Regions from separate parts of the Jejuibacter sp. L23 genome, predicted to be linked through region 3. Evidence: predicted binding sites of a transcription regulator. Region 3 holds the regulator's gene; each other region holds the start of a gene.
The links. Region 3 encodes PurR, which represses purine synthesis genes. Its sites were predicted from a motif close to CANGCAAACGTTTGCNTG; they were not measured.
Positions count from the first base shown of each region.

Region 1: cvpA (colicin V production protein) is a predicted target of PurR. The motif match lies at 2,520-2,537, and genes of this name have one in related genera.
Region 2: purL (phosphoribosylformylglycinamidine synthase) is a predicted target of PurR. The motif match lies at 2,353-2,370, and genes of this name have one in related genera.
Region 4: tusA (sulfurtransferase TusA) is a predicted target of PurR. The motif match lies at 4,971-4,988, and genes of this name have one in related genera.

Region 1 covers NZ_CP138199.1:3,753,970-3,761,670, forward strand. Annotated here, with positions in the region: gene SCU88_RS17900 (UbiX family flavin prenyltransferase) at 1-282, opposite strand, end outside; gene purF (amidophosphoribosyltransferase) at 425-1,942, opposite strand; gene cvpA (colicin V production protein) at 1,979-2,464, opposite strand; gene dedD (cell division protein DedD) at 2,641-3,276, opposite strand; gene folC (bifunctional tetrahydrofolate synthase/dihydrofolate synthase) at 3,266-4,531, opposite strand; gene accD (acetyl-CoA carboxylase, carboxyltransferase subunit beta) at 4,603-5,529, opposite strand; gene SCU88_RS17930 (DedA family protein) at 5,677-6,345, opposite strand; gene truA (tRNA pseudouridine(38-40) synthase TruA) at 6,369-7,178, opposite strand; gene SCU88_RS17940 (aspartate-semialdehyde dehydrogenase) at 7,178-7,701, opposite strand, start outside.
Region 2 covers NZ_CP138199.1:3,965,557-3,973,257, reverse strand. Annotated here, with positions in the region: gene yfhb (phosphatidylglycerophosphatase C) at 1-195, shown strand, start outside; gene tadA (tRNA adenosine(34) deaminase TadA) at 277-747, shown strand; gene mltF (membrane-bound lytic murein transglycosylase MltF) at 638-2,188, opposite strand; gene purL (phosphoribosylformylglycinamidine synthase) at 2,457-6,341, shown strand; gene SCU88_RS18960 (ATP-binding protein) at 6,893-7,701, shown strand, end outside.
Region 3 covers NZ_CP138199.1:2,336,922-2,344,622, forward strand. Annotated here, with positions in the region: gene punC (purine nucleoside transporter PunC) at 1-379, opposite strand, end outside; gene punR (DNA-binding transcriptional activator PunR) at 499-1,410, shown strand; gene purR (HTH-type transcriptional repressor PurR) at 1,446-2,471, opposite strand; gene SCU88_RS10765 (YnhF family membrane protein) at 2,772-2,861, shown strand; gene SCU88_RS10770 (MFS transporter) at 3,053-4,225, shown strand; gene SCU88_RS10775 (NlpC/P60 family protein) at 4,257-4,928, opposite strand; gene SCU88_RS10780 (Grx4 family monothiol glutaredoxin) at 5,259-5,606, shown strand; gene rnt (ribonuclease T) at 5,668-6,321, opposite strand; gene gloA (lactoylglutathione lyase) at 6,418-6,825, opposite strand; gene SCU88_RS10795 (N-ethylmaleimide reductase) at 6,925-7,701, opposite strand, start outside.
Region 4 covers NZ_CP138199.1:4,901,870-4,909,570, reverse strand. Annotated here, with positions in the region: gene SCU88_RS23515 (LysR substrate-binding domain-containing protein) at 1-519, opposite strand, end outside; gene SCU88_RS23510 (phenolic acid decarboxylase) at 620-1,126, shown strand; gene SCU88_RS23505 (AI-2E family transporter) at 1,131-2,177, opposite strand; gene SCU88_RS23500 (MFS transporter) at 2,334-3,548, shown strand; gene SCU88_RS23495 (DcrB family lipoprotein) at 3,553-4,113, opposite strand; gene SCU88_RS23490 (7-cyano-7-deazaguanine/7-aminomethyl-7-deazaguanine transporter) at 4,186-4,851, opposite strand; gene tusA (sulfurtransferase TusA) at 5,050-5,295, shown strand; gene SCU88_RS23480 (TRAP transporter substrate-binding protein) at 5,471-6,457, shown strand; gene SCU88_RS23475 (TRAP transporter small permease) at 6,497-7,006, shown strand; gene SCU88_RS23470 (TRAP transporter large permease) at 7,020-7,701, shown strand, end outside.

The sequences.
Region 1 (7,701 bases), 1.4 Mb from region 3:
GCCAGACAGCGTTTTAATGGAGCAGGGAAGAATAACCATACCGTGGGTCCGGAACGAACCGGAAGAGATACTGGCGCCAATATCACGCGGGTCGTGAACCACATCAGCCAGCGCATGGACATCACGCAATTGAAGGTCTGTTTCCAGCGCCAGGGTCTGGCGGGCAGCCTGGCTCATCACCAGGTGAGTTTCGATATCCGGCAGCGGCTGTAGCACCTCCAGCAGTCGTACGCCGTAAATCGCGCCACTGGCGCCGGATATACCTACAATCAGTCGCTTCATGCTTGCGCCCATCTCATATCAAAGGTGCGGCAACTGTGCCGGATTATGGCGCATGATGCAAGACGGCTCCCTTCCGGGAGCCGTGAGACTGATGACAAACCTGGGCCGAACGCGTTCGGCCAGATCCGGGGGCCGTCACTGGTCAGCCTTCGTTATGCATCTCCAGGCTTTCGACCTCGTTCTGAAGCTGCATTGCCTTCACGTCGTCGTTACGCAGTGAGTCAAGGAACTCCAGATACTTCAGATCCACATCCTTCGTCACATAGACTCCGTTAAATACCGAACATTCGAACTGCTCAATATCGGGATTCTCGGCGCGTACCGCTTCAATGAGATCTTCCAGCCCCTGGAAGATCAGACCATCGGCGCCAATAATCTGGCGAATCTCTTCCACTTCCCGTCCGTGAGCGATCAGCTCATTGGCGGAAGGCATATCGATGCCATAAACGTTAGGGAAACGAATCTCCGGCGCCGCAGAGGCCAGATATACCTTTTTCGCCCCGGCTTCGCGCGCCATCTCGATAATCTGCTCCGAGGTGGTGCCGCGTACGATGGAATCATCCACCAGCAGCACGTTCTTGTCACGGAACTCAGCGCGGTTGGCATTGAGCTTACGACGCACCGACTTACGGCGCTGCTGCTGGCCAGGCATGATAAAGGTGCGACCGACATAGCGGTTTTTCACAAAGCCCTGGCGATAGGGTTTATTGAGGATCCGCGCAATCTCCAGCGCGATATCGCAGGAGGTTTCCGGAATCGGGATCACCACATCAATATCCAGATCTTCCCACTCGCGGGCGATCTTCTCACCCAGCTTGCGCCCCATACCCACCCGCGCACTGTAGACGGAGATTTTGTCCAGGAAGGAGTCCGGCCGTGCAAAGTAGACATACTCGAACAGACAGGGCGTGGTGGTGGGATTTTCTGCGCATTGACGGGTATAGAGCTGCCCTTTCTCGGTGATGTAGACAGCCTCGCCAGAGGCCACATCACGCAGAAACTCAAAGCCCAGGGTATCCAGCGCCACGCTTTCGGAGGCCACCATATACTCGGTACGGCCATCGCCCACATCGCGCTTGCCCAGCACCAGCGGGCGGATACCGTTAGGATCGCGAAAGGCCACCATGCCGTGACCAATAATCATCGCCACACAGGCGTAAGCGCCGCGAATCTGCTGATTAGTGGCGGCTACGGCCGCGAAGATGTTGTCCGGATCCAGCGGGTAGTGGCGGAAGTTATCCAGCTCGCTGGCAAAGATATTGAGCAGGATTTCAGAATCGGAGGTGGTATTGATATGGCGACGCTTCTCTTCAAACAGCATCTTACGCAGCTCGTGGGCGTTGGTCAGATTGCCGTTGTGCGCCAGCGTAATCCCGTACGGAGAGTTAACGTAGAAAGGCTGGGCTTCAGAGGCGCTGGAGCTGCCGGCGGTGGGATAACGGACGTGGCCGATTCCCATGTTCCCCTGCAGCCGCTGCATATGGCGGGCTTCAAACACATCATTCACCAGACCGTTGGCCTTACGCAGGCGAAAACAGTTGTTCGCATCGATGGTGATGATGCCTGCGGCATCCTGCCCGCGGTGCTGAAGCACCGTTAACGCGTCATAGATCGACTGGTTTACCGGCATTACACCGGCGATACCGACAATACCGCACATGTTGTCATTCCTCATTAAGCCGCAACCCCGGCGTGGTTACCGGGGCAAGAAACTTGACGAGCTTTGCAGATAGTCAAAGAACCATCTGATGATGAAACTGAATTGTGGGATAAGCTGCGACTTCTGCCAGTCTTCGCTCTTCGCCATACCGGTGAAAGAGTCCAGGAAGAAGAGGATGGCGGAGACAATCAGCACGCCCCTTAAGGCGCCGAAGCAGACCCCCAACACTCTGTCCGTTCCGGACAGGCCGGTCTTTTCGACCAGTTGGCCTATCACGTAGTTCACGACAGCACCGACGATAAGCGTGGCGATAAACAGTATCGTTATCGCTATCCCATTACGAACCAGTTCGTCCTCAAAGCCTGTGAACCAGGTTGCCAGGTAAGTGTAGTAGTGGCTCGCGACAAAGAAAGCGCATCCCCAGGTAACCAGCGACAGCGCTTCGCGCACAAACCCGCGGACCAGGCTTACCAGACAGGAAAAGCCGATGACCGCAATAATGGCGTAATCAATCCAGACCATATTCGTTCCGTACCTACTTGCCCTGACATCCTGTTCGGGGCGCATTCTAACAGAAAAAGAAAACGTTTGCGTAGCGGTTTCCTTCGCATCGCAGAAAAGAAAAAGTGGGCAAAAAACGTTCAACCGCTGATTGCCCACTCCCTCACATTTCGCCGTTCCGGCTTGCCCGGCGCCGGTTACGGACTGTAGTTCATCACGACACCGCTCAGGCCTGAAAGACTCTTCAGCTCTCCGAGGGATGATTTCAGTTTATCCTTCGACGCATCCGGTCCAACCAGAATGCGGGTGATTTTGCCCTGTACCGGCGTGGACGGAATAGTGTACACCCGGTAGCCAGCGCCGCGAAGTTTAGCCACGATTTCGCTGACCTTATCGGCGTTCTTCAACGCCCCCAGCTGTACCACGTATGCCTTACCCACCGGCGGTTTTTCCTGCTGAGCGGGTTTAGCAGGTTCAGGCGCTGGTTTCGGCTGCTCGCGCGGTTTCACCGGCTCAGGCTGCGCGACCGGTTCCGGCTCGCTGACTTGCGTCTCGGTACCGCCAGACAGTCGACGGGTATCCACCGTCGGCGTGGCGCTGCTGGCGCGGACCTCTTCGCCTGCCCCTTCCGGCGGCTGCGCCGGAAGCGCGGCGCCGGCATCCGGCAGCATATCCGGTTCATCGCTGTCCCCCGGTCTGGGAACCAGGGGAATGGCGGCAAACTCATCCTGATAATGCTTTTTCTGCCCGTCCAACAGACCTGGCAACACGATGACGCCCAGCGCCACCAGCACGATAGTGCCTACCAATCGGTTCTGAAACTTACTCGCCACCTCGTTTCACCGCCTCCATCTCTTCCATTACGTGGGCTACCGTGTGGAAAGAACCACACACCAGCACCGTATCCTGGGGCCGGGCCTCGCTTAAGGCACGGCGCCACGCCTGTGCCACGCTATCAAAACATTGCCCGTTACCAAGGTGCTCAATCAGCTGCTGCGCCGTCGCACCGCGCGGCCCCTCCAACGGAGCACAATACCAGCTATCCACCATCGGCTCCAGACAGGCAAGCGTACCGGCGATGTCCTTATCGTGCAGCATTCCCACCACCGCCAGTACCCGCCCTTCACGCGGCAGCGTCTTCAGGCGCCCGGCCAGATAAGCCGCTGCATGGGGATTATGGGCCACGTCGAGAATCACCCGCGGCGACTCGCCGACCTGCTGGAAGCGGCCCGGCAACATTGCCTGGCGTAGTCCTTCGCGAATGGCGGTCTCCCCTACCGGAAGATGACTGGCGCGCAGCGCCGCCAGCGCCGTGGCGGCGTTGGGCTGCGGCACAAGGGGTTGCGGTAGCGCTTCCAGCACGCCTGCGGCATCGCGATAGCGCCAGGTATCGCCGGTCACTTCGTAATCCCACTCCACCCCGCGGCGGCGCAGCATTGCGCCCTTTTCCCGGGCCACTTCGCTAATGGTTTCCGGCATATCCGGCTCCCCCACCACCGCAGATTTATCGGTACGGAAGATCCCCGCCTTTTCACGGCCAATACTTTCGCGATCCGGCCCCAACCAGTCGGTATGATCCAGCGCGATACTGGTAATCACCGCCACGTCGGCGTCCACGATGTTTGTTGCATCCAGACGGCCTCCCAGCCCCACCTCAAGAATGGCCACATCCAGCGATGACTGCTTAAACAGCCACAGCGCAGAAAGGGTGCCGTACTCAAAGTAGCTCAGCGAGGTTTCGCCGCGCGCGGCTTCGATTGCCGCGAATGAGGCGGTATGGCGCGTTTCCGGCAATTCTTCGCCCTGAATACGGACCCGTTCGGTATAGCGCACCAGATGCGGCGAACTGTAAACTCCAACCCGCAGCCCGGCAGAGAGCAGCATGGCTTCCAGAGTTCGGCAGGTGGTGCCTTTGCCATTGGTTCCGGCAACAGTAAAAACGAAAGGCGCTGGCTTCAGAACGTCCAGCGCGCTGCCAACCTGGCTTACCCGTTCCAGGCCCAGATCGATGGTTAAACTGTGCAGATTTTCAAGATAAGAAAGCCACGTGCCCAAAGACGACGTGGCTTGTGGAATAGATTTTTCCATGATGCCCGTTTCTGTAATCAGGGTTCAGAAATACGAAGGGCAGCGCCCTGCGGCCCTGCCCCTGTTCATCGTCAGGCCTGTGAATCCTGCTCTTGCACCGGTTCATCCGGCACGACGACGGGGTCGTGGGACGCTTCGGGATCCGGCGCCGGCAGATTCATCAGCTTAGCCAGCACGCTCGCCAGCTTCAGGCGCATTTCCGGACGACGGACGATCATATCGATGGCGCCCTTTTCGATCAGAAATTCGCTGCGCTGGAAGCCCGGCGGCAGTTTTTCACGTACGGTCTGCTCAATAACCCTTGGACCGGCAAAGCCAATCAGCGCCTTCGGCTCAGCGATATTAAGATCGCCCAGCATGGCAAAGCTTGCCGATACGCCGCCCATGGTCGGGTCAGTCAGCACAGAGATATAGGGCAGACCGCGCTCCTGCATTTTCGCCAGCGCGGCACTGGTTTTCGCCATCTGCATTAGCGACATCAGCGCTTCCTGCATACGGGCGCCGCCAGAGGCGGAAAAGCAGATCAGCGGGCAGTTATCTTCCAGCGCCTGCTCAACGGCCCGTACAAAGCGCGCACCGACCACAGAGCCCATAGAGCCACCCATAAAGGCAAACTCAAAGGCGGCAGCCACTACCGGCATACCGTGCAGGGTGCCCTTCATCACCACCAGCGCGTCTTTCTCACCGGTCTCTTTCTGGGCGCTCGCCAGGCGATCCTTATACTTTTTGGAGTCGCGAAACTTCAGCACATCTTTCGGCTCAAGCTCGCTACCGAGCTCCACCATGGAGCCTTCGTCCATCAGTGTATGCAGCCGCTCGCGCGCCGGCATACGCATATGGTGGTCGCACTTCGGGCAAACCTCCAGATTACGTTCCAGTTCGGCGCGATAGAGAACCTGCCCACAGCTGTCACACTTGGTCCACACCCCTTCCGGAATGTTCGCCTTGCGGGTAGGTGTAATATTGCTTTTATTGAGAATTCGTTCAATCCAGCTCATTGATGACCTTTCTGCCTGAACCTGGTCAATGCCAGTTTTTCTGTGGGACGCATGATGCCATTTTTGCCTGCCACAGGCCATAAATGTCGCTCATTAAAACATAACGGCCTGCGAGTTTGGACAAAAAACTGGTCTAACCCGTGATAATTACTCTTTCGCCTTCGCCTGACGGGCGGCAGCGCGCTTGTGACGCACCACTTCCACCACACCGGGCAGTACCGACAGCACGATAATCGCCACAATCAGCAGCTTCAGGTTTTCCTGTACCACCGGCATATTACCGAAGAAATAGCCCGCATAGGTAAACAGCAGTACCCAGAGTAACGCCCCGGTCACGTTATAGAAAGCGAAGTGGCGATAGGACATACGCCCCATTCCCGCCACGAACGGCGCAAAAGTGCGAACGATCGGTACAAAACGCGCCAGGATAATGGTTTTTCCGCCATGTTTTTCATAGAAGGCGTGGGTTTTATCAAGGTAGCTGCGGCGGAAGATTTTCGAGTTCGGATTGCTGAACAGCCTGTCGCCGAATAGCCGACCAATCGTATAGTTCACTGCATCGCCGATAATAGCGGCCACCACCATCAGCGCCACCATGGTATGTACATCCAGTTCGTTTGAAGGCAGAGACGCCAGCGCGCCCGCCACAAACAGCAGCGAATCCCCGGGCAGGAAAGGTGTTACCACCAGGCCCGTTTCACAAAACAGAATCAGGAACAGAATGGCGTAAACCCAAATCCCGTACTGCGCCACCATTTCGGCCAGGTGGGCATCAATATGCAGGATAAAATCAATAACAAAGCGGATGAAATCCATCGTGTTTTATTCCTCGGCTACTATCAGTCTGCCAGAAAAAGAGGCCCCATCGGGGGGCGCGGAAGCGCGAATTCTTCAGGGTAGTCCACCGCCACCAGGTACAGCCCTTCTGCCTTTGCCGTGGCCGCCGCAAGGGTGCGATCCTTCAACGCCAGCAGTTCGGCAATCCACCCTTCAGGCTGATTGCCACAGCCCACCTCCATCAGACTGCCGACGATGTTACGCACCATATGGTGGACGAACGCATTGGCCTTGATATCCACCATCACGTAAGCGCCGTGACGCGCCACGTTGATGTGCATCAGGTTGCGCCAGGGAGTACGCGACTGGCACTGCACCGCCCGAAACGAAGTAAAGTCGTTTTCCCCCAGCAGGCACTGAGCAGCCCGGTGCATTCGTTCGGCATCCAGCGGTGCATGGTAGTGGGTCACCCCCTGCTGCAACACCGCCGGACGCAGGCGGTGGTTGTAGATCAGGTAACGATAACGGCGCGCGGTGGCGCTAAAACGCGCATGAAACTTTTCCGGCACATTTTTCATCCAGCGTACCGCAATGTCTCCAGGCAAATTCGCATTTACGCCCAGCGTCCAGGCCGCATCTTTACGTAGCGCATGGGTGGTAAAGTGCACCACCTGACCGGTAGCGTGTACGCCAGCGTCGGTTCGCCCGGCGCAGAAGACCGTTACGGGTTCATTCGCCACCTGTGACAGCGCTTTCTCCAGTTTCTCCTGAACGCTACGCACCTCGCGCTGGCGCTGCCAGCCGTAATAACGGCTGCCGTCGTATTCGATGCCCAGCGCGATGGTGTAAAGCGGTTGCTGCTGCTCCGTCATTAGTACATATACTCCTGTACCAGTTTCTCGGCGGTTTTTATCGCCATCAGCGCACCACCGAAGCGTACGTTATCGGCCACCGACCAGAACTGGACCTGTTCCGGCATACCGTAGTCGTTACGCACGCAGCCGATAGAAAGCAGATCGTGACCGGAAGCATCTCCGACCTGGGTCGGGAAATCATTTTCTTCGCTAAGCTGGATATCTTCGCCACGCTCAAAGGCATCGCGCGCTTCGTCGCTGGCCAGCGGGCGCAGGGCTTCCATGCTCACTATCTGGGCATGACCGTAGAAAACCGGCGAACGGATGCAGCTGGCGGAAATCGGCAGGCCCTCATCCTGAAGCACTTTACGCACCTGATCGACGATGCGACGCTCTTCGCGCACGCTGCCATCGGCATCCGGCAGCAGCGGCAACAGGTTAAACGCCAGCTGGCGCCCAAAGTGATCGTCATCGTCAAGCGGCATGCCATTCAGCAGACGCGCGCTCTGACCGGCCAGCGCGTCCACCGCCACCTTACCCT
Region 2 (7,701 bases), 1.6 Mb from region 3:
CGGCGTTGCGGCGGTCAGGTGCTGACCCTGCGCTGCCTGGGCCACGAAAAGGTGGCCCAACTGGAACAGCGGCTGGGCGTGCCGCTTCAGCTCTATAGCGGCTACAGCGACAGCAGCCAGGATAACCCGCTGCTGCGCTTCTGCGAGCACCGCTGGCGGGTCACGCCCCAGGGGCGACTGCAGCAACTGGAGTGAAGTCATCGCCCCGTGTATAATGCGCGCCCCATTAATCCGGAGGTCGCCGTGTCCGAACAGCCCATCGATCATGAATACTGGATGCGCCATGCGCTAACCCTGGCGCAGCGCGCCGGGGAAGAGGGCGAAGTGCCCGTCGGCGCGGTACTGGTCTGGCAAAATCAGGTGATTGGCGAAGGCTGGAATCGCCCTATTGGCCGTCACGATCCCACCGCGCACGCCGAAATTATGGCGCTGCGCCAGGGGGGGATGGTGCTGCAAAACTATCGTCTGCTGGATACCACGCTGTACGTAACCCTTGAGCCCTGCGTGATGTGCGCCGGGGCCATGGTGCATGGCCGGGTCAGCCATCTGGTGTATGGCGCCAGCGATGCCAAGACCGGCGCTGCGGGTTCGCTGATGGATGTGCTGGGCCACCCGGGAATGAATCATCGGGTACAGGTTAGCGGGGGGATTCTTGCGCCAGCGTGTTCGGCACTGTTGAGTGAATTTTTTCGCCAACGGCGAGCGCAAAAAAAGGCGCAAAGGGAAATGGACCGTAATCGGGGATAGCCACTTCGCCTGGGGTGACCGCCGGATACCCCTGGGCCAGTTGAGTGCTTTTCGCTTTTTGGCGCTCTTTCTCTCTCAGGTACCCTTCCAGACTCTGCTGGTAGCGGCGAATATTCTCCACATAGGCGTGGGCTTCGTGACCCCGGGCATAGCCGTAAGTGGTCTGAGTGTAGTAGCGCTTCTGGCTCAGTAGCGGCAATGTCTGCTTCACATCCGCCCAGCTGTCGGGATTCTTTTTCAGCTTTGCGGTCAGTGCCCGGGCGTCCAGCATATGGGCATAGCCCATGTTATAGGCTGCCAGCGCGTACCAGATGCGCTCCTCTTCCGGCACCGTTTCGGGCACCTTACTCATCATCTTCTGCAGATAGCTGGCGCCGCCGCGAATGCTCTGTTCGGCATCCAGCCGATCTTCAACCCCCAGACTTTGCGCCGTATTGCGGGTCAGCATCATCATGCCGCGCACCCCGGTGGGGGAAGTGGCCAGCGCGTTCCAGTGCGACTCCTGATACGAAATGGCCGCCAGCAGGCGCCAGTCGATGCTTTGCGCATACTTTTCAAATAGCGGCTGCAGTTCCGGCAGCACGTTATCGATGGCGCGCAGGAAGCTGCGGGTGTCCACGTAGTCGAAGGTGCCGACGTGGCCCAGGTATTTCTCTTCAAGACGTGCCAGGGTGCCGTCACTGCAGATGTCGTTAAAGAAGTCGAGCAGCGCTGCAGACAGGCTGTCGTCATCGTCACGGGGAGAAAACCAGGTGACGGGCTGCTCTTCGGTGACGTCCAGCGCGACGGCCAGTTGCGGATGAATACGCTGAAACATGCTGATGGCGACGGAGTCGGCGATGGTGTAAGTGATATCGCCGTCCAGCACCTTGCGCAGTAGCTCATTGCTGCTCCGGCGTTCATCAACGTGCCAGCTCAGTTCGGGATACTGACCTTCGCGCAGCTTACGCAGTTCGCTCAGCGCCGCCAGACCGGGCGTCAGGGTCATCTGCTGCGCGGTGATCCCCTCCAGGCTCTTTGGTCTGAGGGTGCCCTTACGGTAGACCAGCTGTTGAGATACGGCGTAATAGGCCGGGCCAGCCTGGTAAGCCTGACGGCGATCGTTGTTATATACCAGCCCGGCCGCCAGAATATCCGCCTTACCGCTGTCCAGATCGTCGAACAGTTGATCGATGGTCGAACGCACTTTCACTTCCAGCTTCACCCCCAGATAGCGGGCAAACTGCTGCGCCAGCTCATAGTCCAGGCCGGTGATTTTATTTTTCTCGCGGTACCAGGTGAGCGGGGTGGCGATGGTACTAACGCGCAGCACTCCCCGACTCTGAATCTCAGCGAGACGGTTTTCAGCTTTGCCAAACCAGGGAACGGAGGGCCATAGCGCAATCGCCAACAACAGGGCGACCACCCCGACAAGCAGATAGTTAATCTTTAGTTTCTTCAATAAGTTAAGTCTCTGCGCTGTCTTAAGTCCTGGTTGGGAGCCAGGAAAATTTCATTATTATACGGGGCTATTGGAGCCGCATTTTGCTCAACAATGCGTGCGCTGGCAACCGCTTAGTGCGTTTTTTGACCATTTTACGTACAGCGTCACAGGAATTTTATTTCTGCGCAAACGGTTTCGTCGCCGCTGTGGATTCTCTATAATGACGCCCGTTTTCCCCTGGTGCCATCGATGGCGCCATACAGTCGCTTCGAAGACGAGAGATCTTATGATGGAAATTCTGCGTGGTTCGCCCGCCCTGTCAGCCTTCCGAATCAATAAATTGCTGGATCGTTTTAACGCGGCCCGGCTGCCGGTAACCGGCGTCTATGCCGAATATATGCACTTTGCTGACCTGGCGGCCCCCCTTGACGATGAGGCGCGCGCGCGGCTTGTGCGCCTGCTGGAATATGGCCCGACCCTGGCAAGCCATGCGCCTGGCGGTACGCTGCTGCTGGTGACGCCCCGTCCCGGTACGCTCTCCCCCTGGTCCTCTAAAGCCACCGACATTGCCCGCAACTGCGGTCTGAGCCAGGTGAAGCGCCTGGAGCGCGGCGTGGCCTGGTATCTGGAAGGGGAGTTGAGCCCCGCTCAGCGCGATGCGGCGGCGGCCCTGGTTCACGACAGAATGATGGAAAGCGTGTTTACCGCGCCTGAGCAGGCCGAATGCCTGTTCGCCCATCACAATCCGCGTCCGGTTCAGAGCGTCGATCTGCTCGGTCGCGGGCGCGAAGCGCTGATCGAAGCCAACGTTCGTCTGGGGCTGGCGCTGGCGGAAGACGAAATTGACTATCTGCAGCAGGCGTTTACCTCTCTGGGTCGCAATCCTAACGATATCGAACTCTATATGTTCGCTCAGGCGAACTCGGAACACTGTCGCCACAAGATCTTTAACGCCGACTGGATTATCGACGGGGAAACTCAGCCGAAGTCGCTGTTTAAGATGATTAAGAACACCTTCGAGCAGACGCCGGAGTACGTGCTCTCCGCCTATAAAGATAATGCCGCAGTGATGGAAGGCTCTGAGGTTGGGCGTTTCTACCCGCAGGACGCCGATGGTCGCTACCAGTATCATCAGGAGCCGACCCATATTCTGATGAAGGTCGAGACCCACAACCACCCGACCGCAATCTCCCCGTGGCCGGGCGCGGCCACCGGCTCCGGCGGTGAAATTCGCGATGAAGGTGCCACCGGGCGCGGCGCAAAACCCAAGGCGGGGATGGTCGGTTTCTCGGTTTCTAACCTGCGTATTCCCGGCTTCGAGCAGCCCTGGGAAGAGGATTTTGGCAAGCCGCAGCGCATCGTTTCGGCGCTGGACATCATGCTGGATGGCCCGCTCGGCGGCGCTGCCTTTAACAACGAATTTGGCCGCCCGGCCCTGAACGGTTACTTCCGTACCTACGAGGAGCGGGTGAGCAGCCACAACGGCGCCGAAGTGCGTGGTTATCATAAGCCCATTATGCTGGCGGGCGGTATCGGTAATATCCGCGCCGATCACGTCCAGAAAGGGGAGATCCCCCCGGGAGCGAAACTGATCGTGCTGGGCGGTCCGGCCATGAATATCGGTCTGGGCGGCGGTGCCGCTTCGTCAATGGATTCCGGTCAGTCCGACGCCGATCTCGACTTTGCCTCGGTACAGCGAGATAACCCGGAAATGGAGCGTCGCTGTCAGGAGGTGATCGACCGCTGCTGGCAGTTGGGGGATAACAACCCGATCCTGTTTATCCACGATGTGGGGGCGGGTGGACTTTCCAACGCCATGCCGGAACTGGTGAGCGACGGCGGGCGCGGCGGCCGTTTTGAGCTGCGGGATATCCTGAGCGACGAGCCGGGTATGAGCCCGCTGGAAGTCTGGTGCAACGAATCTCAGGAGCGCTATGTGCTGGCGGTGGCGCCGGAACGACTGGCGGATTTCGATGCCCTGTGCCGTCGCGAACGCGCGCCCTATGCAGTGATTGGCGAGGCGACAGAGGAAGAGCATCTGACCCTGAATGATAGCCACTTCGACAATCAGCCCATTGATATGCCGCTGGATGTTCTGCTTGGTAAAACCCCGAAAATGACCCGCGACGTGGCCAGCCAGCAGGCTCAGGGCCAGGCGCTGGATCGCACCGGTATCGATCTCATTGATGCGGTGAAAAGGGTATTGCATCTGCCTGCGGTGGCTGAAAAGACCTTTCTGATCACCATTGGCGACCGTACCGTCACCGGTATGGTGGCCCGGGATCAGATGGTCGGCCCCTGGCAGATCCCGGTGGCTGACTGCGCGGTGACCACCGCCAGCCTGGACAGCTATCACGGCGAAGCCATGTCCATGGGCGAGCGCGCGCCGGTTGCGCTGCTGGATTTTGCCGCCTCCGCCCGTCTGGCGGTGGGCGAGGCGCTGACCAATATCGCCGCGGCGCAGATTGGCTCCCTCACGCGGGTGAAGCTTTCCGCTAACTGGATGGCCGCGGCGGGCCACCCCGGTGAAGATGCCGGTCTGTACCAGGCGGTGAAAGCGGTGGGCGAAGAACTGTGTCCGGCGCTGGGGCTGACCATTCCGGTGGGTAAGGATTCAATGTCGATGAAAACCCGCTGGCAGGAAGGCAGTGAAGCGCGTGAAGTGACGTCGCCGCTGTCGCTGGTGATTAGCGCCTTTGCCCGGGTAGAGGACGCCCGTCGTACCGCCACACCGCAGCTCAGCACCGAAGAGAATGCCCTGCTGCTGATCGATCTGGGTCAGGGCCGTAATGCCCTGGGCGCCACCGCGCTGGCCCAGGTTTATCGCCAGTTGGGCGACAGCACCGCTGACGTTCGCTGTCCTGAGCAGCTAAAAGGCTTCTTCGACGCTATCCAGGCGCTGCTGGCCCGCGGTTCGCTGCTGGCTTACCACGATCGCGGCGACGGCGGCCTGCTGGTCACTCTGGCGGAGATGGCCTTCGCCGGTCATTGCGGTCTGGATGTGGATATTGCCGCCCTGGGCGACGATCGCCTGGCGGCGCTGTTTAACGAAGAGCTGGGCGCTGTGATCCAGGTTGCGGCCGATGAGCGCGAAAGCGTGGAAGCGCTGCTGGCGTCCCACGGTCTGGCAGCATGCACCCATTATTTGGGCCAGGCGAGCGTCGGAGATGACTTTATCGTTCGTGCCGGGAGCGAAACGGTGTATCGCGAGAGCCGCAATCAGTTACGTCAGTGGTGGGCAGAAACCACCTGGCAGATGCAGCGCCTGCGCGACAACCCGGCCTGCGCCGATGAAGAGCACGCGGCGAAGGGCGATAATAGCGATCCGGGGCTGAACGTCGCCCTGAGCTTCGATATGGATGAGGATATCGCGGCACCCTTTATCGCCACCGGTGCGCGCCCGAAAGTGGCGGTGCTGCGCGAACAGGGGGTCAACTCTCATGTCGAGATGGCGGCGGCATTCCATCGCGCCGGTTTTGACGCCGTGGACGTGCATATGAGCGATCTGATTGCCGGACGTCACGATCTGGGCGATTTCCATACCCTGGTCGCCTGCGGCGGCTTCTCTTACGGCGACGTACTGGGAGCCGGCGAAGGCTGGGCGAAATCGATTCTGTTCAACGAGCCGGTTCGCGAAGCGTTCCGCGGCTTCTTCCTGCGCCCGGATACCCTGGCTCTGGGGGTCTGTAACGGCTGCCAGATGCTCTCTAACCTGCGGGAGCTGATTCCGGGTAGCGACCTGTGGCCGCGCTTTGTGCGTAACCAGTCCGAGCGCTTTGAGGCGCGGTTCAGTCTGGTTGAGGTGGCGGAAAGCTCCTCGCTGCTGATGGAAGGCATGGCCGGTTCCCGTATGCCGATCGCCGTTTCCCACGGCGAAGGTCGGGTGGAGCCGCGCGTCGGCGCGCCGCTGAGCGAACTGGAAAGCCGGGGACTGGTGGCGCTGCGCTATGTCGATAACTTCGGCAAGGTGACCGAGCGCTATCCGGCTAACCCGAACGGTTCAGCGAATGGCATTACGGCGGTAACCAGTGAAGACGGGCGCGTTACTATTATGATGCCGCACCCCGAGCGCGTATTCCGGAGCGTGGCGAACTCCTGGCATCCGGCACAGTGGGGCGAGGACAGCCCCTGGATGCGTCTGTTCCGTAACGCCCGTCGTCAGTTGGGTTAATGCTGCTGCCTCCCGTTACTCAGGAAAATCGTAACGGGAGGTAATGATAGTGTCGGGAAAGCGCGACAGCATGGGGCATCTGATGTCGCCAAAAGGTGACATTTAACTTGTTGATTTTTTGTTTCTGAGCTTAAACGGGTTATGAGTGTCTCCATAAGGAGACAGTTCTGAGGAGCACTTCTCTGGTCAGTTTAAGAATGTTTTATAATAAACACATTTAAAATCATGAGTTTATTTGTTTTCTTTTATTTTTGGCATAAAACGTGCATTATATGAATCAGTGGCTCATTCACCTTCTTATGTTAGCCCCGCCAGTCGGACGTGCTACATAAACCTACGAATGACGCACAAAAAGGTGCCTGCCGTCCACCATCTGATAATAGTGAGTTCGCTCCTTTATCAGGCATCGGGCGAAACGTTGAGTAAGGCACCGCCTGATTCCAGTAAAGCGGCAGAGTCAATTTGGCTCTGCCGTTTTCACATCTGGCGCTTTCCTCCTGCGTCGCGCTCCGTTAGCATCATGGCATTATGGATAACCTGAGAGCATGCCGTTGAAACGCTGGTCCGTCTTCCCCCGTTCCCTGCGTCAGGTGGTTATGATGGCGTTTTTGCTGGTGCTGGTGCCGCTACTGGTGCTGGCCTGGCAGGCATGGCAGAGCCTGAATGCTCTGAGCGATCAGGCGGCCTGGACCAACAGAACGGCGCTGACCGACGCCCGCCGCAGCGAAGCCATGACCAGCGCCGCGCTGGAGATGGAGCGTAGCTATCGTCAGTACTGCGTGCTGGATAACCCCACCCTGGCGAACGTTTACCAGAGCCAGCGCCAGCGCTATGGCCAGATGTTGGCGGCCCACGCCAGCGTGCTGCCTGATGAGCGCATCTGGCGCACGCTAAGTCACGCCCTTGAAGGGCTGAGCGCCCTGAAGTGCCGCAATAGCGGCCCGGATGAGGCGGCGTCGGCGCAGCTCGAAACCTTTGCCCATGCCAATACCGAGCTGGTACAGGCGACCCGCTCGGTGGTTTCTGCCCGCGGCATACAGCTACAGCGGGAGATTGCCGAACGCGGTCGCTACTTTGGCCGTCAGGCGCTGGCCCTGTTTCTGGTCAGCCTGGCGCTGGTGATGCTGTTTACCCGAATGATTATTGGCCCTGTTAAGGGGCTGGAACGCATGATTAACCAACTGGGAGAAGGGCAGAGGCTGGATGAGATGCCGCTGTTCAAAGGGCCGCGGGAACTGCGCTCGGTAGGGCAGCGCATTATCTGGCTGAGCGAGCGCCTGAGCTGGCTCGAATCCCAGCGCCATCAGTTTTTGCGGCATATTTCCCACGAACTTAAGACCCCGCTTGCCAGCCTGCGCGA
Region 3 (7,701 bases):
GCGGGCCGGGATAGCGATCGGCGACCAGCGCCTGCCAGCTTACGGTGGCGGCACAGACCCCAACCGCCTGAATAAAGCGCAGTGCCAACATCATGGTCGCGCTCTTGACCCACAGCATTCCCAGACAGCCGAAGGCGAACAGCGCCAGCCCCGCCAGTAGTATCGGACGGCGGCCAAAACGGTCCGACAGCGGTCCCCAGATCAGCTGCGCCAGCGCGAAACCTGCCAGAAACAGGCTCAGACTGGCGCTAATAGCGCCAGGGCTGGTGTTCAGACTCTGCTGCATGGCGGAAAACGCCGGCAAATACATATCGGTGGCCAGAAAGCCGATAATGCTCAGACCGGCCAGCCAGACCATAAATCCTTTTCCAGGTTGCATGATTTCTCTCTAAGATCTTTTTTGGGTGAATGCAGGGAATGGGCGCAGTGTAAGGAGTGCATCATTGCTTGTGAAACGCTAATATTTGCCTGTTGCATTCAAATTTTTTGCAGGCAGATATGTGGTCGGAATACTCACTGGAAGTGGTGGATGCTGTTGCCCGCAACGGCAGCTTTAGTTCGGCAGCCCAGGAGCTGCACCGGGTGCCTTCGGCGGTCAGTTATACGGTACGTCAGTTAGAGGCGTGGCTGGCGGTTCCGCTGTTCGTGCGCCGCCATCGAGATGTCGAACTGACGGAGGCCGGGGCCTTTTTTCTGCGCGAAGGACGGGAGGTTATCAAAAAAATGCTCTCCACCCGTCAGCGCTGCCAGCAGATTGCCAACGGCTGGCGCGGGCAGCTCTCCATCGCCGTGGATAACATCGTTAAACCGGCGCGTACCCGCCAACTGGTGCTGGATTTCTACCGCCATTTCCCCGATGTGGAGCTGCGGGTTTCTCGTGAAGTGTTTAACGGCGTATGGGACGCGCTGGAGGACGGGCGCGTAGAGCTGGCGATCGGCGCCACCCGGGCAGTACCGGTTGGTGGCCGTTACGCCTTTCGGGATATGGGGATGCTGCGCTGGCATTGCGTGGTGGCGTCCGGTCATCCGCTGGCGGTAGCGGAGGGGGCGCTGGATGATGAACGACTGCGACGCTGGCCGTCGCTGGTCCTGGAAGATACCTCGCGCTCACTCCCCAAGCGTACGACCTGGCTGCTGGATAACCAGCGGCGCATGGTGGTGCCGGACTGGGAGACGGCAAGAGAGTGCCTGGATGCCGGGCTCTGTGTCGGCATGGTACCAGCCCACGTTGCGCAACCGCGGATAAAAAGCGGTCAGTGGGTAGCGCTGGCTCTGGAGAATCGCTTTCCTGATGCCGCCTGCTGTCTGAGCTGGCGCCAGAACGAAGACTCACCGGTGCTGGGCTGGCTGCTGGATTATCTGGGGGATAGCGAAACGCTGAATGCGGAGTGGCTGAAGGAGCCCGGTTGAGCGGGCTCCCCTGTGCCTGGCGGCGATAGTGGTACTTAGCGGCGATAGTCGCGGAACGGGCCATCGGCCACCGAGCGGCGCTCAATCAGGCGCGGGTGAACCTCCAGGGTGCGGGACTGCTCGCGCTTATTGACGATACGGTCAATCAGCATATTAAAGGCGGTCTCCCCCAGTGAGTCCTTGGGCTGGTGGATGGTGGTCAGCGCCGGGGTAAAGTAGCGGGAGTTGCGCACGTTATCGTAGCCGATAATCGAAATATCCTGGGGCACCCGCAGCCCCATTTCATCGGCGGCACACAGGGCGCCCATCGCCATCACATCGCCGCCGCAGAATACTGCCGTGGGGCGCTGGGCGGCAGACAGAATCTGTTGCATGGCGCGGTAGCCGGATTCCGGCTCGAAGTCTCCCTGCACCACCCACTTTTCATTCAGTTTGATGCGCGCTTCTTCCAGCGCCTTCTTAAAGCCTGCCAGACGGCCCGCGCCGGTATTGCGGTGCGGGGAGCCGGGAATCGCGCCGATATCACGATGGCCGCGTTCAATCAGGTAGCGTCCCGCCATATAGCCGCCTTCGAAGGCGTTATCGATGACCGAGTCGGTGAAATCAGCTTTCGCTTCGCCCCAGTCCATGACCACCATTGGGATATGGCGGTACTCTTCGAGCATCGCCAGTAGCGGTTCCGGATATTCCGAGCACATTACCAGCAGGCCGTCGACGCGTTTCTGAGCCATCATCGACAGGTAGGCGCGCTGTTTCTCCTGGTTATTCCAGGCGTTGCCCAGCACCAGGGTATAGCCCTTATCAAAGCAGCTTTTCTCTATGGCTTCGATAATTTCCGCAAAGTAGGGGGCCTCACTGCTGGTGGCCAGCAGCCCGATGGTTTTAGTGTGATTCACTTTCAGGCTGCGGGCTACGGCGCTGGGCGAGTAGTGCAGCTCTTTGATGGCGGCCCATACCGCATTACGGGTCTCTTCCGCGACAAAGCGGGTTTTATTGATAACATGCGACACCGTAGTGGTGGAGACGTTTGCCCGCTTTGCCACATCTTTGATTGTTGCCATCAGTCGTCACTCCCGGCCATTTCCTGGTCTCCTTGAATACCGGCCGGTTAATCGTTTGCCTGGACTTATCCCGGGGCGCAACTTTTCAGGTTGCAGGTATGTCGGGGAAGCGACACTGGACGGGAGGAGGGCATTACCGGACGGCGTAAAAACACGTTAGCCGGGGATTTTGTCCTATCTTTGCTAAAAGTGGAAGAGGAAATCTGCATTCAGGGCCACTTGATACAGGATTTTCAGGGTCGTTTGTGGGAAAATGAATCAGTCATTACGCTAATATGGAAAAAAGCACAGGAGAAAATCATGAGTACCGAACTGAAATACTCGCTGGTCACCACTATTATCGCGCTCGGCGTGATTGTGTGCGGCGCACTGACTGCCGTACTGCATTAATCCCCGACCCGGATGCGCGTCGTTGCGTATCCGGGCCTTTCTATTATTGCTATTTGCGCAACAGCCTTTTGCTTTTAACACGTCTTTAACTTTCCCCCGCAGACTGTCATTATTCTCCGCCTGACGATTTCCGGCAGCAGTGAGTTCCGCCCTGGCGGAAGCTGTCTCCCGAATTTACCGGAGAAATAACAATGAAATTTAATTTCCCCTTACTGGCGCTGGCCATTGGGGCATTTGGTATAGGAACAACAGAATTTTCGCCCATGGGGCTGCTGCCCGTTATCGCCGATGGGGTGGGTGTCTCCATCCCCGTGGCCGGTATGCTGATCAGCGCTTATGCGATTGGCGTTATGGTGGGAGCGCCGTTGATGACGCTGCTGCTGTCACATCGTGCCAGACGCAGCGCGCTGCTGTTTCTGATGGGAATCTTTATTGTCGGTAATGTGCTGTCGGCGCTGGCGCCCAGCTATGGTTGGCTTCTGGCCTCCCGGATTATCACCAGCCTTAACCATGGTGCCTTCTTCGGGCTGGGTTCGGTAGTGGCGGCGAGTCTGGTCCCTAAAGAGAAGCAGGCCAGCGCGGTCGCCACCATGTTTATGGGGCTGACCATCGCCAATATCGGCGGCGTGCCAGCGGCAACCTGGCTGGGTAGCGCCATTGGCTGGCGTATGTCCTTCCTGGCCACCGCCGGTCTTGGCGTGGTGGCGATGTTAAGCCTGTGGCTGTCGCTGCCTGCGGGCGGCGCGGGCGATCGTCCGGACGTGAAGCGCGAGCTGGGGGTACTGATGCGCCCTCAGGTACTGATGGCGCTGCTGACCACGGTTCTGGGGGCGGGGGCGATGTTTACGCTTTATACCTATATTTCGCCAGTGTTGCAGCGGGTGACTCATGCTTCGCCGGGTTTTATTACCGGTATGCTGGTGCTGGTTGGGCTGGGTTTTTCACTGGGCAACTATCTTGGCGGCCGTTTTGCCGATCGCTCGGTCAACGGCACCCTGAAAGGGTTTTTACTGCTGCTGACCGTGATTATGGTTACGATCCCCTGGCTGGCGCGTAGTGAAGTCGGTGCCGCCATCGCCATGGTGGTCTGGGGGGCAGCGACCTTCGCCGTGGTTCCGCCACTGCAGATGCGGGTGATGCGAGTGGCCCATGAGGCGCCAGGGCTCTCGTCGTCGGTCAATATCGGCGCCTTTAACCTTGGTAATGCGCTGGGGGCTGCGGCGGGCGGGGCGGTGATCTCCGGTGGCCTGGGATATAGCTTCGTGCCGGTCATGGGGGGCATTATCGCCGCGCTGGGGCTGCTGCTGGTGCTGTTCTCATCGCGCAAAGCGCCGCATCAGACGCTGGCGGCGGATGCCGAATAACCACAGCGACGCCCCCTTGTCAGTGGGGGCGTTAGCGCAGAGTGTCTGGCGTCATCACCCGACGGGCGCCAATGTAGTGGCGCTGCCAGTAGTTATCACTCAGAGAGGTTATCTGGATGTCGCGCCCGGTACGCGGGGACTGGATAAACTTACCGTTGCCCACATAGACCCCGACGTGATCGGCGGTGCCGCGACCGCGAATACGGAAGAAGACCAGGTCGCCGCGCTGTAGCTCGCTGCGGTTCACTGGTGCTGCATCGCGCAGATGGTACATGCCGTTGGCGGTACGGGGGATACGAATATTGACTAAATCTTTGTAGGCATACCAGATCAGACCGCTGCAGTCGAAGCCGGTACGCGGTGAGCTTCCACCCCAGTGATAGGGTTTACCGAGCTGATTCATTAATTTATTCATCGCCACTTTGCGGGCTTTTTCGATTCTGTCCTTATGGGCGCTGGCAATTGAGGTAGTGCCGGTATGATGGGGCCGGGTTTTACGCTGCGTCGGGCGTTTTTTGCTGCGGGCGCCGGTGTGGCGTTTGCTGGTGCGCAGTACCGTTTTATGGCTGACGCCGGATTTATGGGCGCGGGCCTTGTGCTCGGTCGTCTGGTGGCTGTGTCCTGCCGCCAGGGCATGGGGCACCAGGGCGCTGCTCAGGAACAGCGCGCAAACGGTAAGCGCAAATTTTCTGTTTCGGGCCACTCGTTAACTTCCTGAACGATGGTTAGTGCGGCGCCGGGCGGCGTCGGCTTCGGGAGTCAGAGGATTCTAATCCACAGAAACCTCATGCGGGAAGCCGCTTTTTTGTTTCCAGACGTGACGATGGAAGCAAAGCGAACGTTTTTACGCCAAAACAGGCTGGACGCAGCTCTGAGGCGGTTCACGACGACCCGGCTAAAGTGTTATTCTGCATGCAGCTTTACCCCCGCGTGGCCCGATGGGGATAACCCTGTGAAAGTGGGTGTTTTACCGTTGCCCGTGAGTGGCTACAATGTAAGGCTAACGCCGTAAAAAGCTTGAGGAAGCATGACAATGAGCACCACTATCGAAAAAATTGAGCGTCAGATTAACGAGAATCCCATCCTGCTGTACATGAAGGGATCACCGAAATTACCCAGCTGTGGGTTCTCCGCTCAGGCTGTACAGGCGCTGGCTGCCTGCGGCGAGCGTTTTGCCTACGTGGATATTTTGCAGAATCCGGAGATTCGCGCCGAGCTGCCGAAATATGCTAACTGGCCGACGTTCCCGCAACTGTGGGTGGAAGGTGAACTGGTTGGCGGTTGCGATATCATCATTCAGATGTATCAGGCCGGCGAACTGCAGACGCTGATCAAAGAGGCTGCGGCAAAGCACAAGCCGGAAGAGTCAGACGCGGAATAATTGATTCTGTTGTCGATCAAAAAGGCGGTTCATGATGAACCGCCTTTTTTACGTCCAGGGATCAGGCCTCGTTGCTTTCGACCTGAGGTAACGGCCAGCCGCCCAGTCGCTTCCAGCGGTTAACAATTTCACAAAACAGTTGAGCGGTCTGTTCGGTGTCGTAGAGCGCGGAGTGCGCCTGTTCGGCATCGAAGGCGATCCCGGCGGCGATGCAGGCCTTTGCCAGTACGGTCTGGCCCAGCGCCAGGCCGCTCATGGCCGCGGTATCGAAGGTGACGAACGGATGAAACGGGTTGCGTTTCAGGCCAGCGCGTTCTGCGGCCGCCATCATAAATCCGTGATCGAAGGTGGCATTGTGCGCCACCATAATTGCCCGGTTACAGTGACTTGCCTTAATCCCTTTGCGCACCATTTTGAAGATGGCATGCAGAGCATCGTATTCGCTGACCGCGCCGCGTAGCGGGTTATGGGGGTCGATACCGGTAAAGGCCAGGGCTTCCGGCTCCAGAATCGAACCTTCAAAGGGCTCAACGTGAAAGTGCAGGGTCTCGTCGGTTGTCAGCCAGCCATCTTCGTCCATTTTCAGCGTGATGGCGGCTATCTCCAGCAGGGCGTTGGTCTTTGCGTTAAAACCGGCAGTTTCCACGTCGATTACAACGGGATAAAAGCCGCGGAAGCGGTCGCACAGACCGTTCAGTTGAGCGTTGTCGGACATCCGGAGTCTCTTGTTACGGGGAAAACGAGCAGCGGGTATTATGGCAAATTTTGGGGCTTAATGCAGTAAGCGGGGCGCCGTGGCGCCCCGTGGAGATTAGTCGCCCAGACCTTTTCCGGCGTCTTTAGCTTCGATCAGCTCAATTTTATAGCCATCAGGATCTTCCACGAAGGCGATCACGGTGGTGCCGCCCTTAACCGGGCCTGCTTCACGGGTGACGTTACCGCCATTGCTGCGGATACGGTCACAGGCTTCAGCGGCGTTATCCACGCTCAGGGCAATATGGCCGTAGGCGTTGCCCAGATCGTAGCTTTCCACGCCCCAGTTATAAGTCAGCTCAATGACCGCTTCTTCGCTTTCCGGGCCGTAGCCTACGAAGGCCAGGGAGTATTTGTATTCCGGGTTTTCACTGGTACGCAGCAGTTTCATGCCCAGCACATTGGTGTAAAAATCGATGGAGCGTTGCAGGTCGCCAACGCGCAGCATGGTATGGAGTAAGCGCATAAAGTCCTCGTAATTTAACGGTTTTTTATTATCCGTCGATAAAATAGAACGTACTAAGGAGTATAGCGGCGAACGGGCGCCGCTATCAATGATAGAGGGTCAGAGGGTGGGGTAATCGGTGTAACCTTCAGCACCGCCGCCGTAGAAACTTTCGGTACGTTGAGAGTTAAGAGGGGCATTGTTATGCAGACGCGCCACCAGATCCGGGTTGGCTATCCAGTCGCGTCCGAAGGCGGCAGCATCGATATAACCTGCTTCAATCATCTGTTCCGCTTTTTCACGGGTGTAGGCTCCGGCGCCGATAATCACGCCGTTAAAGCGCTGGCGTACCTGGCGACGGAACGCGTCGCTGTAAGGCTGACCACCGGCCCAGTCCGGTTCGGAAACGTGCAGATAAGCCAGCTTGCGTTTATTCAGCTCGTCTATCAGATACAGCGCGGCCTCTTCCTGGTCGGGTCCATTATCCAGCCCGTTGAACGGCCCCAGGGGCGAGATACGGATCCCGATACGATCGGCGCTCCAGCCCGCAATGGCGGCGTCCACCACCTCCAGCGCAAAGCGGGTGCGGTTTTCAATGCTCCCGCCGTACTCGTCTTCACGCAGGTTGGAGGCCGGGGAGAGGAACTGGTGAATCAGATAACCGTGCGCGCCGTGCAGTTCCACCATATCGAAACCGGCTTCCCGGGCGTTTTCCACCGCCTTACGGAAGTCGGCGACAATGCCGGGGATTTCGTCCCGCTCAAGGGCTCGCGGCGTGGAGGTATCCACGCGAATGGTTTTGCCATTTTCATCGCGCAGGCTGGTACGACCCTCGGCGCGGATAGCGGAAGGAGCGACCGGCGCTTTGCCTTCCGGCTGTACGCTGTTATGGGAGAT
Region 4 (7,701 bases), 2.6 Mb from region 3:
CAGGGGATGATCGCGATGCGCTACGGCCACAAAGTCGATATTCATCAGCCACTGACCGCGACCGCTGATGTCCTGACGGCGGGTCAGCACCATTACGTCGGCATCGGCGCTTAGCGGTTCGTATTCCAGCACTTCGGTCAGATGGATGCGGGTGGCGGGGTGCAACTGCTGAAAGCGTTTAAGCAGTCTGAACAATCGGGCGCGGGGATAAATAGCATCCACCACCAGATCCAGGCGAGCGCGTACGCCGTCGCGCAGGGTGGCGGCGCGGGATTCAAGATAGTAAAAGGCACTGAGCAGTGGCCTGGCCTGGGCAAGAAGCAGCTCTCCCGCCGGAGTCAGCACCGCCCTGCGCCCTTGTGGCTGTAGCAACGCCACACCAAGCCTTTCCTGGAGCAGATTCAGGTTATAACTGACCGATGACTGGCTGCGGTTGCTTGCCTCTGCCGCCCGGGCAAAGCTGCCCAGTTCGACTACTTTTTCCAGTAGCGCCCACTGCTCAAGGGTTGTTTTGTGCATAATTGATTTAACTATCCGATGAATTTAATGAAAAATTAGCGTTATTCACCCAAAAAGTGAAGAGGTATTCTTATCTCATCAATTCATCAGGAGGTACAACATGAGCAACTTCGATAAACAGGATCTGAGCGGTTTTGTGGGCAAACATCTGGTGTATACCTACGATAACGGCTGGAATTACGAAATTTACGTAAAAAACGCCAGCACCCTGGATTACCGCATTCACAGCGGGATTGTCGGTAATCGCTGGGTGAAAGATCAGCATGCTTATATTGTGCGGGTGGGAGAGAATATCTATAAAATTTCCTGGACTGAGCCGACCGGGACCGACGTCAGCCTGATTGTGAACCTGGGCGATCGCCTGTTCCACGGCACCATCTTCTTCCCGCGCTGGGTGATGAATAACCCGGAAAAAACGGTTTGCTTCCAGAACGACCATATTGCGCAGATGGAGGCGTATCGCGAAGCGGGCCCGGCGTATCCCACCGAAGTTATCGATGAGTTCGCCACCATTACCTGCGTTCGCGACTGTGGGGCAGATGACGACAGCGTCATCAACTGCCCGGCTAGCGAATTGCCTGCGGATTTCCCCAACAATCTGAAATAACGCGTTATGGCAACGGGCGCTGCTTCGGGCGCCCGGGGCCCAGCAAAATCGCCAGTTTGCTTCCCCCTTTGGTGGTCTCCATCCAGATCTTACAGACGCTGGTTAGCGGCACCGAAAGCAGCATTCCCACCGGCCCCAGCAGCCAACCCCAGAACAGCAACGACAGAAAAACCACCAGCGTTGACATTCCCAGACGACGGCCCATCACCCTTGGTTCTATCATATTGCCGATGACCATATGAATGGCGGAAAACAGCGCGCCCACCATCAGGCATTCGTACCAGCCGTTAAACAGCATCGCCTGTATCATGGGGGGAATGGCGGAGATAGTCGCGCCGATATTGGGAATAAAGTTCAGCAGAAAGGCCAGCACGCTCCACATCAGTGCGAACTCCACCCCCAGCAATTTCAGCCCCACCCAGGTAGTTATCCCGGTTAACAGACTCATCAGGGTTTTGAGCGCCAGATAGTGGCTCACCCCTTTCAGGGCGCGGTGCAGGCTGGCGATGTGAATCCGCGGATTATTCAGGGCGAAGCGCAGCTTATAGGGAATGTGGCGCACTTCCATCAGCATAAAGATGACGGTCATTACCAGCACCACCACGCTGACCATGGCGCCAGAAAGCTGGGTCATCAGGGTGGTGGCGAAAGAGACCATTCGTTCGGAATCCATGCGCTGTAGCAGGCGTTCCGGCGAAAGATGCTGATTACCGGGAATCAACCGTTCCAGTTGAAGCGCTCTTTCGGTCAACATCTGGTTGAATTCGGGCAGTCGGGTAGCGAATTCATTGAGCGAGCTGGCCAGCACGCCAATGACCAGCGACATCAGGATCAGCATGGTAATCACCACCACGGTGACCGCCAGGCCGCGCTGCAATCCGCGGCGCATAAACCAGACCACCAGCGGGTTGAGCACGATAGCAAAAAATACCGCCAGCAGTAGCGGCACAATAATATCCGACGCTGCGCGGATACCGGCCACAATAATGACCAACGCCGCCAGCTTCTGCAGCATATGCAGCCCGGCTTTCTCAGGGTCATAGCCTGACATCATCAATCCTTTTCTATGAGTGGTAGCAGGTGGGGCGCCAGAAAGTGTAGCGATATCTGGCGCATTTACGACGGATGATATCTGAAAAACGCGCAGTCGCCTGCTGAAGATTGCGTTTATACTGGGCGTTTTGTCGTATAAACCAGTGGTACTTTCATGCCCGATCAGGCAAGCGAGCCCGCGTTGAGCGGGTGGCGCCTTAATGTGCGGATCGTTTCCGTTGTTATTTTTAACTTTGCCAGCTATTTCACCATCGGCTTGCCGTTGGCTGTGTTGCCCGGTTATATCCACGAAGGGATGGGCTACAGCGCCTTCTGGGCGGGGCTTGCCATCAGTCTGCAATACTTCGCCACGCTGTTAAGTCGCCCCCATGCCGGGCGCTATGCCGACCAGTTGGGGCCCAAAAAGGTGGTGATTCTTGGCCTGTGTGGCTGTTTCCTGAGCGGCCTGGGTTATCTGCTGGCGGATCAAACCCGCGGCTGGCCGCTGCTGAGCCTGGGGTTATTGTGCCTGGGACGGGTGGCGCTGGGCATCGGGCAGAGCCTGGCCGGGACCGGCTCGACGCTATGGGGCGTGGGACTGGTGGGAACGCCTCATATCGCCCGGGTAATCTCCTGGAATGGTATTGTCACCTACGGGGCCATGGCCGTGGGCGCGCCGCTGGGGGTCTGGATCTGGCACTATGGCGGGCTGTCGCTGCTGGCCGCCATCATCATGGGCGTAGCGCTGCTGGCGGTGGTACTGGCCCTGCCGCGCCCGGCGGTAGCGGCCAGTAAGGGCAAATCGCTGCCGTTCCGGGCGGTGCTGGGTAAGGTGTGGCCATTTGGGCTGGCGCTGGCCTTTGGATCCGCCGGATTTGGAGCTATCGCCACCTTTATTACGCTGTTTTACGACGCCCGTGGTTGGGAAGGCGCCGCCTTTGCGCTGACGCTGTTTAGCTGCGCTTTTGTCGGCACCCGACTGTTGTTCCCCAACGGCATTAATCGCCTGGGGGGCCTGAACGTGGCGATGATCTGCTTTAGCGTAGAGTGTCTGGGGCTGCTTCTGGTCGGTCTGGCGCCGTCGCCGCTGATGGCAAAGGCGGGAACGCTGCTGGCCGGTGCCGGTTTTTCACTGGTATTCCCGGCGCTGGGCGTGGTGGCGGTGAAAGCGGTGCCGCAGCAAAATCAGGGCAGCGCGCTGGCGACCTATACGGTATTTATGGATTTGTCTTTAGGGATTACCGGGCCGCTGGCCGGGCTGATCATGGCCTGGACCGGAGTTGCCTCTATCTACCTTGCGGCATCGGGGCTGGCGGCGCTGGCGTTACTGCTGGCCTGGCGCCTGAAATTCTGGCCTGCCCGGACGACCGGGCAGGCCACATCATCGTAACCGGTTACTGAATCTTGAGGGTCTTAACGATGTTGTTGGCGTCGCTCTGGGCTTTCTGCTGATCGTCGGCAGGCAGGGTGACCTGCATGGTCAGCAATTTGTTATCCACTTTGCCCAGCAGGACGGTGGACCAGGCGCTCTGACCACGGGCGGAGACAATGCTGTCCAACTGTTGCAGGGTCTGGCCGTTTACTTCCAGTGATTTGTTGGAAACCACCTGGAGCTGCGGATCGCGGTTACGCTGCTGCTCTTCCAGACGCTTCGCCAGAACTTCCAGCGATTCGTTGGTGGTATCGCCCACAATGACGATCACGGCTTTCTGGCCGGTCGGATCGGAATAGACATGCATGTTGTTGCTCTGGGTACCGACCTTACCGCTCTGATCGGACATATCCGCTGGCAGTGAGAAGGTCAGTTTGCCGTCCAGCAGCGAGACAGACTGGCCGTTTTCGCTGCTTTGTGCTTCATCGCCGCCCTGGGCAGGCGTTTGGCTGTCACTGTTATCGCAGGCCGCCAACCCAAACACCAGCAGGCCGATACCGACATATTTTACCAGGTTGCGCATTGATTCTTCCTTACAGGTTATTTAGCACCAGGGTTGTGCCTCTCCTTGCATCTTAACACAAGATGCGAGCTGTCAGAGCGGCTGTAGCGCGGAAGGGGAGTGCCCCTTTGCCAGCCGTTTCAGCAACATATTCAACAACACGCCGTAGGCTGGCAGGAAGAAGATAATACTGATAAGTACTTTAAAGCAGTAATCGACCGTTGCGATCTCCACCCAGTTCTGGGCCATAAAGGGGTCGGGACTGCGCCAGAACGCGATAAAGAAGAACGCCAGGGTATCGCTGAAATTACCGAAGAAGGTTGAGGCGGTCGGCGCCAGCCACCAGCGGCGGCTTTGGCGCAGCCGGTTAAAGACGTGTACATCCAGAATCTGTCCCAGCACATAGGCCATAAAGCTGGCGCAGGCGATACGCAGTACAAAGATGTTCAGCCCGCCGAGCGCCGCCAGTCCCTGCCAGCTTCCCATATAGAACAGCGACGAGATAATCCAGGAGAGCAGCAGCGCCGGAATCATCACCGCGAAGATAATGCGTCGCGCCAGTGGCGCGCCGAAGATGCGCACCGTCAGATCGGTCGCCAGAAAGATAAACGGGAAGCTGAAGGCGCCCCAGGTGGTGTGGAAACCCAGAATGTTGACGGGGAGCTGAACCAGATAGTTACTGGAGATAATCACCAGCAAATGAAATAGCGAAAGCCCAATTAGCGCCCGACGATGCTGGCGCAGCGTTAATGCGATCATATCAACGACCTTTTTGATAAATGGGGTGAGGGAACCCAGTTGCGACAGGGTTACAAGGCCTGGCGCGCTGAAAACGCCGCATCATACTGCTTTGGCAGGCTATTGCAATGGATGATTTTCACGCAATCGTTCACCTTGCTTGCACGAAGAATTACCAGGCGTAAACTAATGCGATTTTCAGAAGCTGATGAGAAGAGTATGTCCGATCCTTTCGATTGCGCGAACCATACCCTGGACGCCCAGGGACTGCGCTGCCCGGAGCCGGTAATGATGGTGCGTAAAACGGTACGCACTATGCAGACCGGTGAAACACTGTTGATTATCGCCGACGATCCGGCTACCACCCGGGATATCCCCGGCTTTTGCCGCTTTATGGAACATGAACTGCTGGCCCAGCAGACGGAAGCCCTGCCTTACCGCTATCTGCTGCGCAAAAGCCACTGAGTTCACGGACAGCCAGGCTGCTGTCCTGAACCCCGGTCACATCCAATTTAAACCCCTGTTTTAAAAATTGGCGCTTTTGTGAAGCGCTTCACTCCCGCTTTGTCTCCGCTGGTCTAGTTTTAAACGGCAATGTAACAAAATTTTAACCAAAAAAAGACCTGCCGGAGCTGACACGATGACCCATAAAAGCATACTGCCGGCGTTAGCCGGTTTCTGTCTGAGCACCGCGTCACTGCTGTTTGCGCCCGTTGCTGCGGCGCAAGTGATTAAAGCGGCGGATGTCCATCCCGAAGGCTATCCCAACGTGGTTGCCGTCCAGCAAATGGGCGAAAAGCTGGAAAAAGCGACCAACGGAGAGCTGGAAATTAAAACCTTTCCCAATGGTGTTCTGGGCGATGAAAAACAACTCATCGAACAGGCTCAGGTAGGCGCTATTGATATGATTCGCGTCTCTATGGCGCCGGTTTCTTCCATTCTGCCCGCAACAGAAGTCTTTACGCTGCCCTATGTGTTTCGCGACGAAGATCATATGCACAAAGTGATTGATGGCCCGGTCGGTAAGAAACTGGGGACCATGCTGACCCAGGATCCTAACTCACGGCTGGTATTTCTGGGCTGGATGGATCCTGGCACCCGTAACCTGATAACCAAGAAGCCAGTGCTTAAAGCGGAGGATCTTAAAGGGATGAAGATCCGGGTGCAGGGCAGCCCGGTCGCGATTGATTCTTTAAAGGCGATGGGCGCCAACGCGGTGGCGATGGGGGTGAGTGAGGTATTCAGCGGCTTGCAAACCGGTGTGGTTGACGGGGCCGAAAACAATCCTCCTACCTATGTCGCCCACAACTATATGCCGGTGGCGAAGCACTATACCCTGAGCGAGCATATGATCGTGCCGGAAATGCTGCTCTATTCCCGGGTGAAATGGGACAAACTGAGCGCCGACCAACAGCAACTCATCATGAAACTGGCTCATGAAGCGCAGTTCGAACAGCGCAAGCTGTGGCAGGCCTACAACCAGCAGGCGCTGGAGAAAATGAAGGCCGGCGGCGTGCAGTTCCACAAGATAGACAAAACCCCGTTTATTGAGGCGACGGCGCCGGTACGCGAGAAATATGGCAAGGCGTATCCGGAGCTGATGAAGGCGATCGCTGACGTTCACTAACCTGTGGCCGGGTATTAGCCCGGCCCTTAGGGAGGACCTATGGCCCGTCTCTATATCACGTGGATGGATCGCCTGTACCTGGCCGCTATGGTGGTTTCCGGCATGGCATTGCTGGTGATGACCGTGGTGATTCCGGTGGGAATCTTCTTCCGCTACGTTCTGAACCGCGGCATTCCATGGCCGGAGCCGGTAGCTATCCTCTGTATGGTGACTTTTACCTTTATTGGCGCTGCGGTCAGCTACCGCGCGGGCGGGCATATTGCCGTCAAAATGTTGACCGACAGGGTGCCGGAAGGCTGTCAGCGCTTGCTGGCGCGGCTGGTGGATCTGCTGATGCTGGTGATTTCGGCGCTGATGCTGTGGTACAGCTTCTTTTTGTGCCAGGGACTGTGGCACCAGCCGGTGGCGGAGTTCCCGCTACTCACCGCCGGACAAACCTACCTGCCGCTGCCGGTGGGTTCGGCCATTCTGATTCTGTTCGTTATCGAGCGGCTGCTGTTTGGCTCTCAGGCCCAGCGACCGCTGGTGATGCTTGGCAACCCGGAATAGACGGAGGTAACGGATGGACGCACTGGTGTTATTACTGACTCTGGCGGCGCTGCTGGCCGTGGGCATGCCCGTCGCTTTCGCGGTGGGACTGAGCGCGGTAGTGGGCGCACTGTGGATTGGCCTGCCGCTGGAAGCGCTGATGATTCAGATAACCAGCGGGGTGAATAAGTTTACCCTGCTGGCGATACCCTTTTTTATTCTGGCGGGAGCCATTATGGCGGAGGGCGGTATCGCCCAACGTCTGGTGAACTTCGCCTATCTGTTCGTCGGCTTTATCCGCGGTGGTTTGTCGCTGGTAAATATTATGGCCTCCACCTTTTTTGGCGCTATTTCCGGCTCGTCGGTGGCGGACACCGCCTCGGTGGGTAGCGTGATGATTCCGGAAATGGAAAAGAAAGGCTATCCGCGGGCCTACGCCGCGGCGGTGACTGCCAGCGGCTCGGTGCAGGCGATCCTGATTCCGCCCAGCCATAACTCGGTGATTTACTCGCTGGCGGCGGGGGGAACGGTTTCGGTCGCCGCGCTGTTTATCGCCGGGGTGTTGCCGGGGCTACTACTCGGTGGTTCGCTGATGCTAATGTGTATGCTGTTCGCCCGGCGTCGCGGCTACCCGAAAGGGGAACCTGTCACTCTGAAAGCGGCGCTGAAGATCAGTATGGATGCCCTGTGGGGGCTGATGACGGTGGTCATTATCC